DNA from 2 places in the Caballeronia sp. AZ7_KS35 genome. Region 2 is predicted to be linked to the other one. Evidence: riboswitches for the same ligand, from Rfam matches in the RefSeq annotation. Region 2 holds a riboswitch; the other holds the start of a gene.
The links. A riboswitch is a leader RNA that binds a small molecule or an ion and turns the genes downstream of it on or off. The one in region 2 is predicted to bind manganese.

Region 1: another riboswitch for manganese. It lies ahead of mntP (manganese efflux pump MntP); the one in region 2 lies ahead of NCT05_RS01670 (sodium:calcium antiporter).

What each region holds. Positions count from the first base shown of each region.
Region 1 is NZ_JALQDV010000040.1:173,811-179,668, reverse strand. It holds gene alr (alanine racemase) at 23-1,126, opposite strand; gene NCT05_RS25960 (DUF6632 domain-containing protein) at 1,301-1,732, shown strand; gene mntP (manganese efflux pump MntP) at 1,698-2,267, opposite strand; yybP-ykoY riboswitch at 2,276-2,442, opposite strand; gene NCT05_RS25950 (outer membrane protein assembly factor BamB family protein) at 2,543-4,243, opposite strand; gene NCT05_RS36845 (hypothetical protein) at 4,373-4,495, shown strand; gene NCT05_RS25945 (glucose/quinate/shikimate family membrane-bound PQQ-dependent dehydrogenase) at 4,537-5,858, opposite strand, start outside.
Region 2 is NZ_JALQDV010000001.1:346,953-352,810, forward strand. It holds gene NCT05_RS01655 (MerR family transcriptional regulator) at 1-252, opposite strand, end outside; gene NCT05_RS01660 (MBL fold metallo-hydrolase) at 358-1,431, shown strand; gene NCT05_RS01665 (ABC transporter substrate-binding protein) at 1,438-3,033, opposite strand; yybP-ykoY riboswitch at 3,197-3,372, shown strand; gene NCT05_RS01670 (sodium:calcium antiporter) at 3,461-4,471, shown strand; gene fliT (flagellar protein FliT) at 4,599-4,898, opposite strand; gene fliD (flagellar filament capping protein FliD) at 4,908-5,858, opposite strand, start outside.

The sequences.
Region 1 (5,858 bases), on a different contig from region 2:
TCGAGACGCGTCATCGTGAGCGTCATGCCGAATGCGCTTCTGCCCGATTCGAAACGCCCGCGTCGATCGCGACGGGCACGCGCCGCGCGAGCGCGCACATCAACTCGTAGCCGATCGTGCCGGACGGTTCGGCCACTTCATCGACCCGGACGCGTTCGCCCCATAGTTCCACCGGCGATCCGATGCCCGCAGCCGGACACGGCGTGAGATCGACGGTGAGCATGTCCATCGACACGCGTCCGACGATGCGCGTACGCACGCCATCGACGATGACGGGCGTGCCCGTCGGCGCGTGACGCGGATAGCCGTCCGCGTAGCCGCATGCGACCACGCCGATCTTCATCGCGCGATCCGCGGTGAAAGTGCGGCCATAGCCGATCGTCTCGCCCGCCGCGAGCGTCTGCACGCCGATGATGCGGCTCTCGAGCGTCATCGCCGCGCGCAACGGGAAATGCTCGATGTGGCGCGCGCAGCCCGTCGGCGAGGCGCCGTAGAGGATCGTGCCCGGCCGCACCCAGTCGCGATGCGCGCGCGGATGCCACAGCACCGCCGCCGAATTCGACAGCGAGCGCGTGCCGGGAAGATCGCGCGTGGCCGCTTCGAATTCGTCTATCTGCCAGTCGATCGCGCCTTCGTCGGCGTTCGCGAAGTGACTCATCAGGCCGATCGAGCCGATCGCCGCGATATCCGACGCCCTTTTCCAAGCCTCGACGAATTCGCCCGGCCGATAGCCGAGCCGGTTCATGCCCGAGTTCATCTTCAACTGTATGTCGATGCGCTCGTTCGGCCGCGCCGCCTTCAGCAACGCAAGCTGCTCGTCGCAATGCACCGTGACCGTGAGCCGGTGACGATCCGCCGTTTCGACATCCGCGGGCTCGAAAACGCCTTCGAGCAAAAGAATCGGCTTTTTCCAGCCGAGCTCGCGCACGCGCACGGCTTCATCGAGATCGAGCAGCGCGATGCCGTCGGCTTCAGCGAGCGCCGGATAAATGCGCTCGATGCCGTGACCATAAGCATTCGCCTTGATGACGGACCACACGCGCGACGACGGCGCCGTGCGTTTGACAAGTTGAAGATTCTGTCGGATGGCGTCGAGATGGATGCGCGCGGAAATCGGACGTGGCATGACGTGCTGGATTTGTGGTTGAAGGCAGTGGAATGATGAATCGTATCGACCTAATGGCAGTCGTCGTTATTTTATTTGCGCCGATTTTTGGTGGAAACGCCTGCCGCCATCGATGGCTTTCGCGGTGCGCTTCGCGGTATCTTGTCGCTCATGTCGCGCCGCCAAGGAGCCGCCATGAACGACGCCCGTCGCCTCGCCTGCCTGCGCATCGTGCTCGCCGTCGTCGGGCTGATCGCGCTCTTCGCCTTCTATCCGCTCATGCTGCTCTGGCCTTCTGGATGGGCGTGGGATGCCGGCCACGAAGGCCATTCGGAATACGCGATGATGATCGTCGGCATCTACGCGACGCTCGGCGTTTTCCTGCTGATCGCATCGCGCGAGCCGATGAGGCATCTGAGCCTCATCTGGTTCACGGTGTGGTCGAGCGTCGTGCACGGCGCGATCATGGCCGTGCAGTCGTTCGGCGGCGCGGGGCGCCACCTCGGTCATCTGGCGGGTGACGTGCCCGCGCTTTTCATCGTCGCCGCCGTGCTCGCGATTCTCACGCCGCGCGGCGGCAAGGCGCGCATCCTCAGCCGAGATGGCCGAGATGTTCGGCCAGAATGACGCTGCCGACGCCGATCAGAATCAGCCCGCCGACGATTTCCGCCCGCTTGCCGATCGTCGCGCCGACGAGCCGGCCGACCATCACGCCGATCGTCACCATCAGCATCGTCGCGAAACCGATGGTCGCGGCCGTCGAGAAGATATCGACATCGATGAACGCGAGGCCCGCGCCGACCGCCATCGCGTCGATGCTGGTCGCGAAACCAGTGAGCGCCAACACCCAGAACGAATGCGAATTGGGCTTTTCCGCTTCGTGGCTCACGCTGCTGAAACCTTCGCGGATCATGCGCGCGCCGAGCAGGAAGAGCAGGCCGAACGCGATCCAGTGATCCCACGCGGTGACATACTGCGCGGCCGCCCTGCCGAGCGCCCAGCCGACGAGCGGCGTCAGGGCTTCGATCACGCCAAAGATCACGCCGGTCTTCAACGCTTCCGCGATGCGCGGCTTGTGCAGGGTCGCGCCCTTGCCGACGGCTGCGGCGAACGCGTCGGTGGACATGGCGAAGGCTAGAAAAATTGTGGAGGCGAGATTCATCGAGTAGCGCTCTGGTCGGGCAAGATGGAACGACAGAACGCGCGCCCGACCGGTCGCGAATTCTGTCGATGGTCTTGCCAACCTTTGATGGCTGCTCATGCCACGGCCTGAACGACCGAGCGTGTTGACATGAGCGCTTTCCCTGTGCAGGAAAGCCGGCTACTCCCCAGCGAAGAACCGAGAGCTTAACATGACTTCGCGACCGTTCCACGGCGTTTCGGCTGGTTGCGGCGCGCTCGCGGCGTCACGCCCGGCGCCGCGTTCGCGCGCCGATCCTATTTCGACAACAGCCCGAACACGGCGACGCCGTTCTTCGTGCCGACATACACCTTGCCGTTCGCGATCATCGGCGTGATGAACTTGTTGCCCGCACCGAACTGGTCGCGCGTGCCGGCGTCGTTGCTGCTGTAGAGCTGGCGCGCGAGATTGGCCGCGTCGTAGGCGCGCAGCGCGCCTGTCGCGCCGTTCTCCGCCGCCCACAGAATGCCGTTCGTCGTGCCGTTCGCGGAAATGCTCGGCGTCGCGCCGGGGAAGCCGAACGCATTCGACGTCTGACTCGTCGACGTCGCCGAAAGCAACGCGTTGCTGACCGCGAACGCCCGAATGCTGTCGCCGACCGCGCCGAAATAGACCGTGTTGTTGAAATACGCGGGCGCGCCGAACATCGCCCCACGAATCTGGCCGACGAGTTCCTGATAGATGTGGTCCGCGTTCGAATCGAACTTGCCCATCGAGAAGCGGTTCACGACGTAGATCGTCGAGTTCTTGCCCGCGCCGATCGCCAGATGCCGGACCGTGCCGCCCGCATCGGTGAAGTCCGGCAGCACCATCGCGCCGCCGGAACCGAGATCTTCGTCCTCGTTCGACTCCTGCACCGTGTTCGACGGCTCGAAATAGTCCTGCACCCTGAGCGGCGACGTTTCCAGCCGCAAAAAACCGTTGCCGAAGTTGCCGTTGATCGGCATCTCCTGCGCGTTTTGCGTCGGATCGAAGGTGCCGTTGGCGTCGAGGAAAAAGATCGCCTGGCCGTCCGATGCGAGGCCCGCGCCGCTCATCCAGATCGAGCCCATCTGGCCGTTCGGCGTGAGGTTCAGCACGCTCGCCTGTTGCAGGGTCGCGGCGTCGTAGCCCATGACCCAGCCGGTGTACGGCATGAAGTCGCAATGCGAAGTCCACGCCGTGTAGACGACGCCGTTCAGCAGCAGCAACGCCGCGCGCTCGGCGTACTGGCCGGGATCGAACGTCAGCGTGCCGTTCTGGCTGCCCGCGCCGTTGCCCGGATACGTCGCCCGGATTTCGGTGGGGCCGTTGAAGAGCTCGGCGCCCGTCGCGACATCGAGCGCGTGAATGCGCTGGTGATACGCGCCCGACGCATCCTTCGACATGCCGACGACATACATCGCGCCATTCGGGCCGCGCGTCCGGTCGATGACCGGCGTCGCCGTGACACCGATGGTCGGCGTGATCTGATGACAGTTGTGGTCGTCGCTCGGCGACTCGCCGCTGCCGAGCGTCGAGACTTTCCACAGCACCGCGCCGCTGTCGGCGTCGAAAGCGTAGACGCTGGCGTTTTCCGTCGCGACGTAGAGCACGTTGCGCGTGCCGCCCGCGATCGGTACGCCCGCCAGAAAGAGCGGCTGCGCGTCGACGGCGCCATCGACGGAAAAGAGCGCGAGCTTGCCGAAAGTACGCTGATTGACGTTCGCCGGCGTGAGGACGGTTTCCGCGAGTTGCTGTCCGGTGCGCGCGATGTCGTTGTGCCAGGTGACGACATCTTTCGACACCGCAGCCAGAGGCGCCGATGCCCCCGCCGGGCTCGATGCCCCCGACGGGTCCGATGCCGCCGCCGGCGCGCCGCCGCTCGCCGCAGACGAAGTGGCGCTATCGCCGGAACCGCCACTGCACGCGACGACGATCGCCGCGATGAGCACAACGGCGCCGATCGCCGCGATACGAGCCGGAAAGTGCGTCTTCATCTGGATGCTCCTTCAGAGCGTTTCGCCTTTGCGTACGGTCAATTCCCCGAAAGATATTTGTTGCAATGCGTCATAATGTGCTAACCTAGGGTTATTACCTAGTTCGTTACCCCTAGTACGGAGTTCATCATGGGAATCATCGCTGCCACGCCGATCGCCCTCGTTTCCTTCATCGTCGCCGCCGTCCGCAATGCGCTGAGCGCGCGCGCCAAGGTCAGCGCGCTCATGGCCGAGGCTTATCGCCGGACGTAACGTGCAGGCGCGGGAGAAAATTCCCGCGCTTTTTTTCGCATTCACTGCAACGTATAGGCGATCACATAGTCGCCCGCCTTCGTGCCGAGCGAGCCATGACCGCCCGCCGTCACGAGCACATATTGCTTGCCGCTTGCATCGGCGTAGCTCATCGGCGTGGCCTGACCGCCCGCCGGCAGACGCGCCTCCCACAGCTTCTTGCCGTCGCGCACGTCGTAGGCGCGCACGTATTGATCGAGCGTGCCCGTCAGGAACGCGACGCCGCCCGCCGTCACGATCGTCCCGCCGAGGCTCGGCACGCCGAGCGGCATCGGAATCGGCAGCGGCGCGCTGTCGACGATGGTGCCGTTCTTGTGCATCCACGCAATCTTCTGCGTGCGCAGATCGACGCCCGCGATGTAGCCCCACGGCGGCGCCTGGCACGGAATCCCGAGCGGTGAAAGAAACGCGCTGATCTCAAAGCCGAACGGCGTACCGCGCGCGAGCTTGATGCCGCTCGTTTCGCTGCCTTTCTTCTCGCCGTTGTCCTCGGGAATCTTGTCACGCGGAATCAGCTTCGACGTGAACGCCATGTAGTCCGGATTCGCGATCAGAATCTGCCGCACCGGATCGACGGAAATCCCGCCCCAGTCGAATACGCCGAAGTTACCCGGAAACACGAGCGATCCCTGCTCCGACGGCGGCGTGTACGGCCCGTCGTAGCGCAGGCTCCTGAACTTGATGCGGCACCAAAGCTGATCGAACGGCGTCGTGCCCCACATGTCCGCTTCCGTCACGCGCGGCGGGTTGAAGTTGAGCGCGGAAACGGCCTGCGTCGGCGCGGTGTGATCGCCTTTCGCCGCGCCGCCCGGCACGGCGACTTCGCTGATCGGCACGATCGGCTGGCCGGTTTCGCGATTCAGCACGTAGATGCTGCCCTGCTTCGTCGATGCGATCAGCGCCGGCTGCGTGCCCTGCGCCGTCTGCAGATCGACGAGCGTCGGCTGCCCGCCCACATCCATATCCCACAGATCGTGATGCGTGAACTGATAGTTCCAGCGCAGCTTGCCCGTCGCGGCATCGAGCGCGACGACGCCCGCGCCGAACTTCTCGGCCTGTGGCGTGCGCTCGCCGCCCCACTGATCGGGCGTCTGGTTGCCCATCGGCAGAAAAATCATGCCGCGCTTTTCGTCGACGCTGAACATCGACCACATGTTCGGCGAATTGCGCACATAAGTGCCGCCCGCCGCGATCGGTTCGGTGGCGTCCGGATTGCCTGGATCCCAGTTCCAGACGAGATGGCCGTCATTGACGTCGAACGCGCGGATCACGCCCGACGGCTCGTTGTTCGATTCGTTGTCGGTCACATGACCGCCGACGATCA
Region 2 (5,858 bases):
CGCGGTGCCGGTAGGCGAGTCATACAGATCGAGCAGCGTGCGGATTTCCGACAGCGTGAAACCGAGCCGCTTGCCGCGCAGCGTGAGCTTGAGGCGCGTGCGATCGCGCGCCGAATACACACGCCGCAGGCCGTTCGAGCCTTCGCGCTTCGGCGCGAGCAGCCCCTGATCTTCGTAAAAGCGAATGGCGCGCGGCGTAATGTCGAACTCGCGCGCCAGTTCGGTGATCGTGTAATGCGTCGGTTGGGTCATTGCCGGCCGGCAGCGCAAATGCGCGCGCAACGTTAGAATGGACGTTTACGTTATCGTCAACTTGGCCAAATTGCAACGCGGCGCAAACCCGGAGACAGCCACCGAATGAACGCACTCGAACACCAGCTCGACTATGTTTTCGCGGACCGGCTGCCCGAATCGGGCGGCGTCATGGAAGTGGCGCCGGGCGTGTTCTGGCTGCGCATGCCGCTGCCGTTCGCGCTCGATCACATCAATCTGTGGCTGCTCGCCGATGAAATCGACGGTGTGAAAGGCTGGACCGTCGTCGATTGCGGCATTTCGAGCGATACGATCCGCGCGAACTGGGAGCGCGTGTTCGATTCCGTGCTCGATGGAAAGCCGGTGCTGCGTGTGATCGTCACGCATTGTCATCCGGATCATCTGGGACTTGCCGACTGGATCTGCACGGGCGGCGACAAGAATCGATGGAACGTGCGCCTGTGGATGTCGCTCGGCGAATACGCGATGGGCCGCGTGATGGCCGCCGGCGACGGCTCGAACGCGGGCGGCGAGCGAGCGGCGGCGCATTTCGCGGCGCACGGCCTGTCCGACGAAGCGTCGCTCGATGCGCTGCGCATGCGCGATAGCTATTACCCGAGGCTCGTGCCGTCGATTCCGGCGGAATATCGGCGTATCCGCGATGGCGATGTCATGCGTATCGGCGCGCGCAATTGGGAAGTGGTGTCGGGCTACGGCCATTCGCCGGAGCACAGCGCGCTTTTCTGCGCCGCCGACAAGTTGCTCATTTCCGGCGACATGGTGTTGCCGCGCATTTCGACAAACGTGTCGGTGTTCGCGGTCGAGCCGGAAGGCAATCCGCTTGCGCTGTATCTGGAATCGCTCGGCCGCTACGAAACCATGCCCGCCGATACGCTCGCGCTGCCCTCACACGGCAAGCCGTTTCGCGGCGTGCAAACGCGCATCGGGCAATTGCGCGAGCATCATCGCGCGCGGCTGGCGGAAGTGCGCGACGCGTGCGCTCAAAAGCCATGCAGCGCCGCAGACATCGTCCCGCTCATGTTCAAGCGCAAGCTCGATATCCATCAGATGACGTTCGCGCTCGGCGAAGCGCTCGCGCATCTGAACCTGCTTTGGCTCGATGGCAAGCTGAAACGTCAGACCGGCGCTGACGGCGTGATCCGCTTCACGCCGGCCTGACTTCGCTTACTGCACGGAAACAGCGCCGAAATTCACGCGCCCGAACGGACTCACGTTATAGCCGCTGACGTTCGCGCGCGTGAGCGCCGCCGCCGTCGGATAGACGAGCGGAATCCACAGCGCCTGATCGTGGATGATCTTCTGCGCGTCGACATACGCCTTCGTGCGTTTGGCGACATCGGCGGTCGACTTGCCATCGGCGATGAGCTTGTCCAGTTGCGGATCGCAATAGCGCGCGAAGTTGATGCCTGACTTCACCGCGTTGCAACTGAAAAGCGGCGACATGTAGTTGTCCGGGTCGCCGTTGTCGCCGGCCCAGCCCATGAACAGCATGTCGTGCTGACCCTGCTTCGCCTGCTTGATGAGTTCGCCCCATTCGATCACTTTCACCTGCGCCTTCACGCCGATTTTCGCGAGATCGGCTTGCAGCAATTCCGCGCCCGCCTTCGGATTCGGATTGAGCACGCTGCCGTTCGGGCGTACCCAGATCGTCGTGTCGAAACCGTTCGGAAAGCCCGCATCGGCGAGCAGCTTCTTCGCATCGGCGGATGAATATTTGTACGCCTCGATGCTCTTGTCGTAACTCCACGTATTCGGCGGATACGGGTTCACCGCTTGCGTCGCCGTGTTGTCGAACACGGTCTTCATGTAGGTCGTGCGATCGAAGGCCATGTTGATCGCCTGACGCACCTTCGGATTGTCGAGCGGCTTCTTCTGCGTGTTGAGCGCGACGAACGCCGTCATGAATGCGGGCGCTTCGCTCACCTTCAGCGACTTGTCCTTCTTCGCGTCGATGACGTCCTGCGGCTTCGGCGACAGCGCGATCTGGCATTCGCCCGCCTTGATCTTCTGCGCGCGCACGGCGGCGTCGGGCGTGATCGCGTAGATCAGCCGGTCGATCTTCGGTTTCGCGCCCCAGTACGACGGATTCACGTCGTAGCGGATGACCGAATCCTTCGTGTAGCTCTTCAGCACGAACGGGCCGGTGCCGATCGGCTTGCTGTTCAGATCGACCTGCTGGTTCGCCTTCAGCAGCTTGTCCGCATATTCGGCCGAATAGATCGATGCGAAGCCCATCGTGAGGATCGGCACGAAGGTCGCGTTCGGCTCGTTGAGCTCGAACTTCACGGTATGGTCATCGACTTTCGATACGGCCTTGATGAGCTTCACGAGGCCCATCGACTGCGCGTGCGGAAAGCCGCTCGCGCCAGCGATCTTGTGCCACGGATTGTCGTCCGAGAGCATGCGCGAGAACGTGAACACGACGTCGTCGGCACTGAGCGGGCGCGTCGGCTTGAAGTAATCGGTCGTCTGAAACTGAACGTTCGGACGCAGATGGAATGTGTACGTGAGCCCGTCGCTCGTCACGTCCCACTTTTCCGCGAGCGAGGGCACGACCTTCTTCGCGGCTTCGTCGTAGGAGACGAGCGTATTGAAGATGACATCCGCCGATGCGTTGGTCGTTACGAGCGAATTGAATTGCACGACATCGAAGCCGTCCGGGCTCGATTCGGTGCAGACGGTGAGCGGCTTGGACATCGCGAGCATCGGCGCGGCGAGCATGGCCATCGCGGCGGCCGCGGCGAAGAGTTTCAGACGCATGAGATCTCCCGTGATCTTCATTTTTGTTCGTGGATGAGCTTGAGCACGCGCAGCAAGCGACGCGCCCGGCGCGGCCAGATTAGCGGATGCATCCGTCGACGACAACGATCCGATCGGCATACGCTTATTCCGCGGGTTGCCGAAACGGGGCGCATCGGGCTAAACTTGCGCCTTCTTTGGGGAGTAGCCTTCCTTCGCGAGCGAAGGAGAACGCGTCAACATCCTCGGCCCTGCTGCCGTGGCGCGTTCGACCGGAACGGTTTGGCGAGACCATCGATGCGCTATGTCGTTCCTGGCCGGACGGCGCGTGGCGCATCGTGGTTCGCTCGACGTCCGGCCGTGGAATCATCGTGTCCCCACAACTACAACATCCCCGTTTTCCGCGCACGCTCGCGCACCCGTCGCATGTTTCGATGCGAGGTGCCGCATGACGATGCTCTTTCTCGAACTCGCGCTGATGCTCGCGATCATCCTGGTCGCGGCGGAGCTATTCACGAATGCGCTCGAACATCTCGGCGAACGGCTCGGCATTTCCGAAGGCGTGACCGGATCGCTGTTCGCGGCGGTCGGCACGGCATTGCCCGAGACGACGGTGCCGATCATCGCGCTGCTCGGCGGCACGACGAGCCGTGCGGTCAACGAAGAGATCGGCGTCGGCGCGATTCTCGGCGCGCCGCTTATGCTCGCGACGCTTTCGACGTGTCTGATGACGTTCGCGATCCTCAAGTCGCGCGGCATGAGCGGGCGCATCGTGCCGGAGCGCAGCGGCTTCGTGCGCGATCTGAACTTCTTTCTGGTCGCGTTTCTCATCGCGTGCGCCGCGATGTTCGTGCCGCATCACGCGTGGCAAGTGCGCGCGTTGTTCGCGGTCGGGCTCGTCGCGCTCTATATCGTTTATGTGATTTCGACGTTCAAGGCTTCGGCGAAGCTCGTCGAGGGCGGACACGGAACGGAAGCGCCCGAGGCCTTGTTCGCTTCGCGTCTCGGTTTGAAAACGTCGCTCGGCACGATCATGCTGCAGTTTTTCTTCGGCATCGTGCTGCTCGTCGGCGGCGCGAAGGGCTTCATTCACGGCGTCGAGGGCGTGTCGCATGCGCTGGGAATTTCGGCGCTGCTGCTGTCGCTCATCATCATTCCGATCGCGACGGAACTGCCCGAGAAAGTGAACAGCATTCTGTGGGCGCGCCGAGGAAAGGACACGCTCGCGTTCGGCAACATCACCGGCGCGATGGTGTTTCAAGGGACGTTGCTGCCGGCCATCGGCATCATGCTGACGCCGTGGGAGCCGCGTATCGAAGTGCTGACGGGCGTGCTCATCACGCTCGCGGCGGCGGCGTGGCTGCGCTTCAATGCGAAGGAGAACGGCGTCGTGCTGTGGGCGCTGCTCGGCAACGGCGTGCTGTACGCGGCCTATCTCGCGTTGACGCTCGGGCGCTGACAAAGCTGCGGCACAAAGAAGAATGCCCGCGCGAGGCGGGCATCGAAGAGCGAAGCAGCGCGCCGAGAAAACCGGCACGTCGTTCTTGTTGTTCTTATAGGGGTTATCGGCGCGTGCGCAGGAAACTTCAGAACCGCGCGGCCTGATGATATCTGCTGACGGCCTTCGCGCCGTCCATCGAACGGCGATACGTCGTCGAGAGCGCCGCCTGCGCATCTTTTGCACGCGCGGCGACTGCGTCCATGCTCGCCTGAATCTGCTCGATCACCGCGAGTGCCTCGGCCGGCTGGTCCGCCTGCAGCGACATCACGAGTGGCGCACGCGCTGCATCGAGTTCGGCGGCGCGCGCCCAGTCGTTCTGGCCTACTGCTTCTTCGATCGCCTCGGTCAGCGTCCGGGCGTTTTCAATCGCTTCTTGCCGGTTCATGTCCCGTCCTTACGACTTGTTGGTCGCCAGCGCGCCCGCGCTGTTCGTGCCGCCGAAAAGGGCGGTCAGATAACTCGATTGCGTCGACATGCTCGACATCAGCGCGTTGAGCGCGGTGAACTGGGCGTTGTAGTCGGTCGTCAGTTGCGCTGTGTACGCGGTGAGTTGCGTCTGCTGGTCGGCGATGCTCGACAGATCCGCGTTCAACGCAGTCGTGCGCGTGTCGATGATGCCGCCTGTCTGCAAGAACGATGTCAGGCTATTGTTCAGCGTGGCCGCTACGCCATTGGTCGTGTTGAACAGCTTGGCGACGGTGCCGGAGTTGCTCGATAACGCGGCGGTGAGCGCGTCGTCGTCTGTCTTGAGCGAGCCGTCCGGCTGCAATGCAATGCCGATCGAAGCCAGATTGACCGCACTCGAGCCCGAGCCGATCGCCTTGCTGATCGTACTCGAGATCGTGTTCTTGATCGTGTTCATCATCGAGTCGCCGAGCAGCGCGCCTTGGGAGCTGGAGGTCGAATCGTACGAGGTCAGGCTCGAGGCCGTGGTGATGAAGTTGTTGTACGCGGTGACGAAAGAATTGATCGCGGTCTTCAGGTTGTCGGTGTCCTGGGTCACGGTCAGCTCTTGCGGCGACGACGCCACAGAGTCAGAAGTCAGCGTCATGCTAACGCCAGAGATCGCGTCCTTGACCGTGTTGCTCCCGCTCGTGACTGCCGTGCCCGCGATCGTCAGATGCGCGTCCTGGCCAGAGGATGTCTGGGTCCAGTTGCTGCTGCCGCTCGTGAGCGTGGTATAGGGAGTGACGGTCTTGGACGAATCGCTCGGATCGACCGTCGTCGTTCCCGACGTGACCCCCAGCGAATTAAGCCCGGAGTCGCTCGATTGCACTGTCATGTTGATCGCGCTAGAAACTCCTGTCGACGAGGAGCGCAGCACGAGGTGCTGACCATCCGCGCC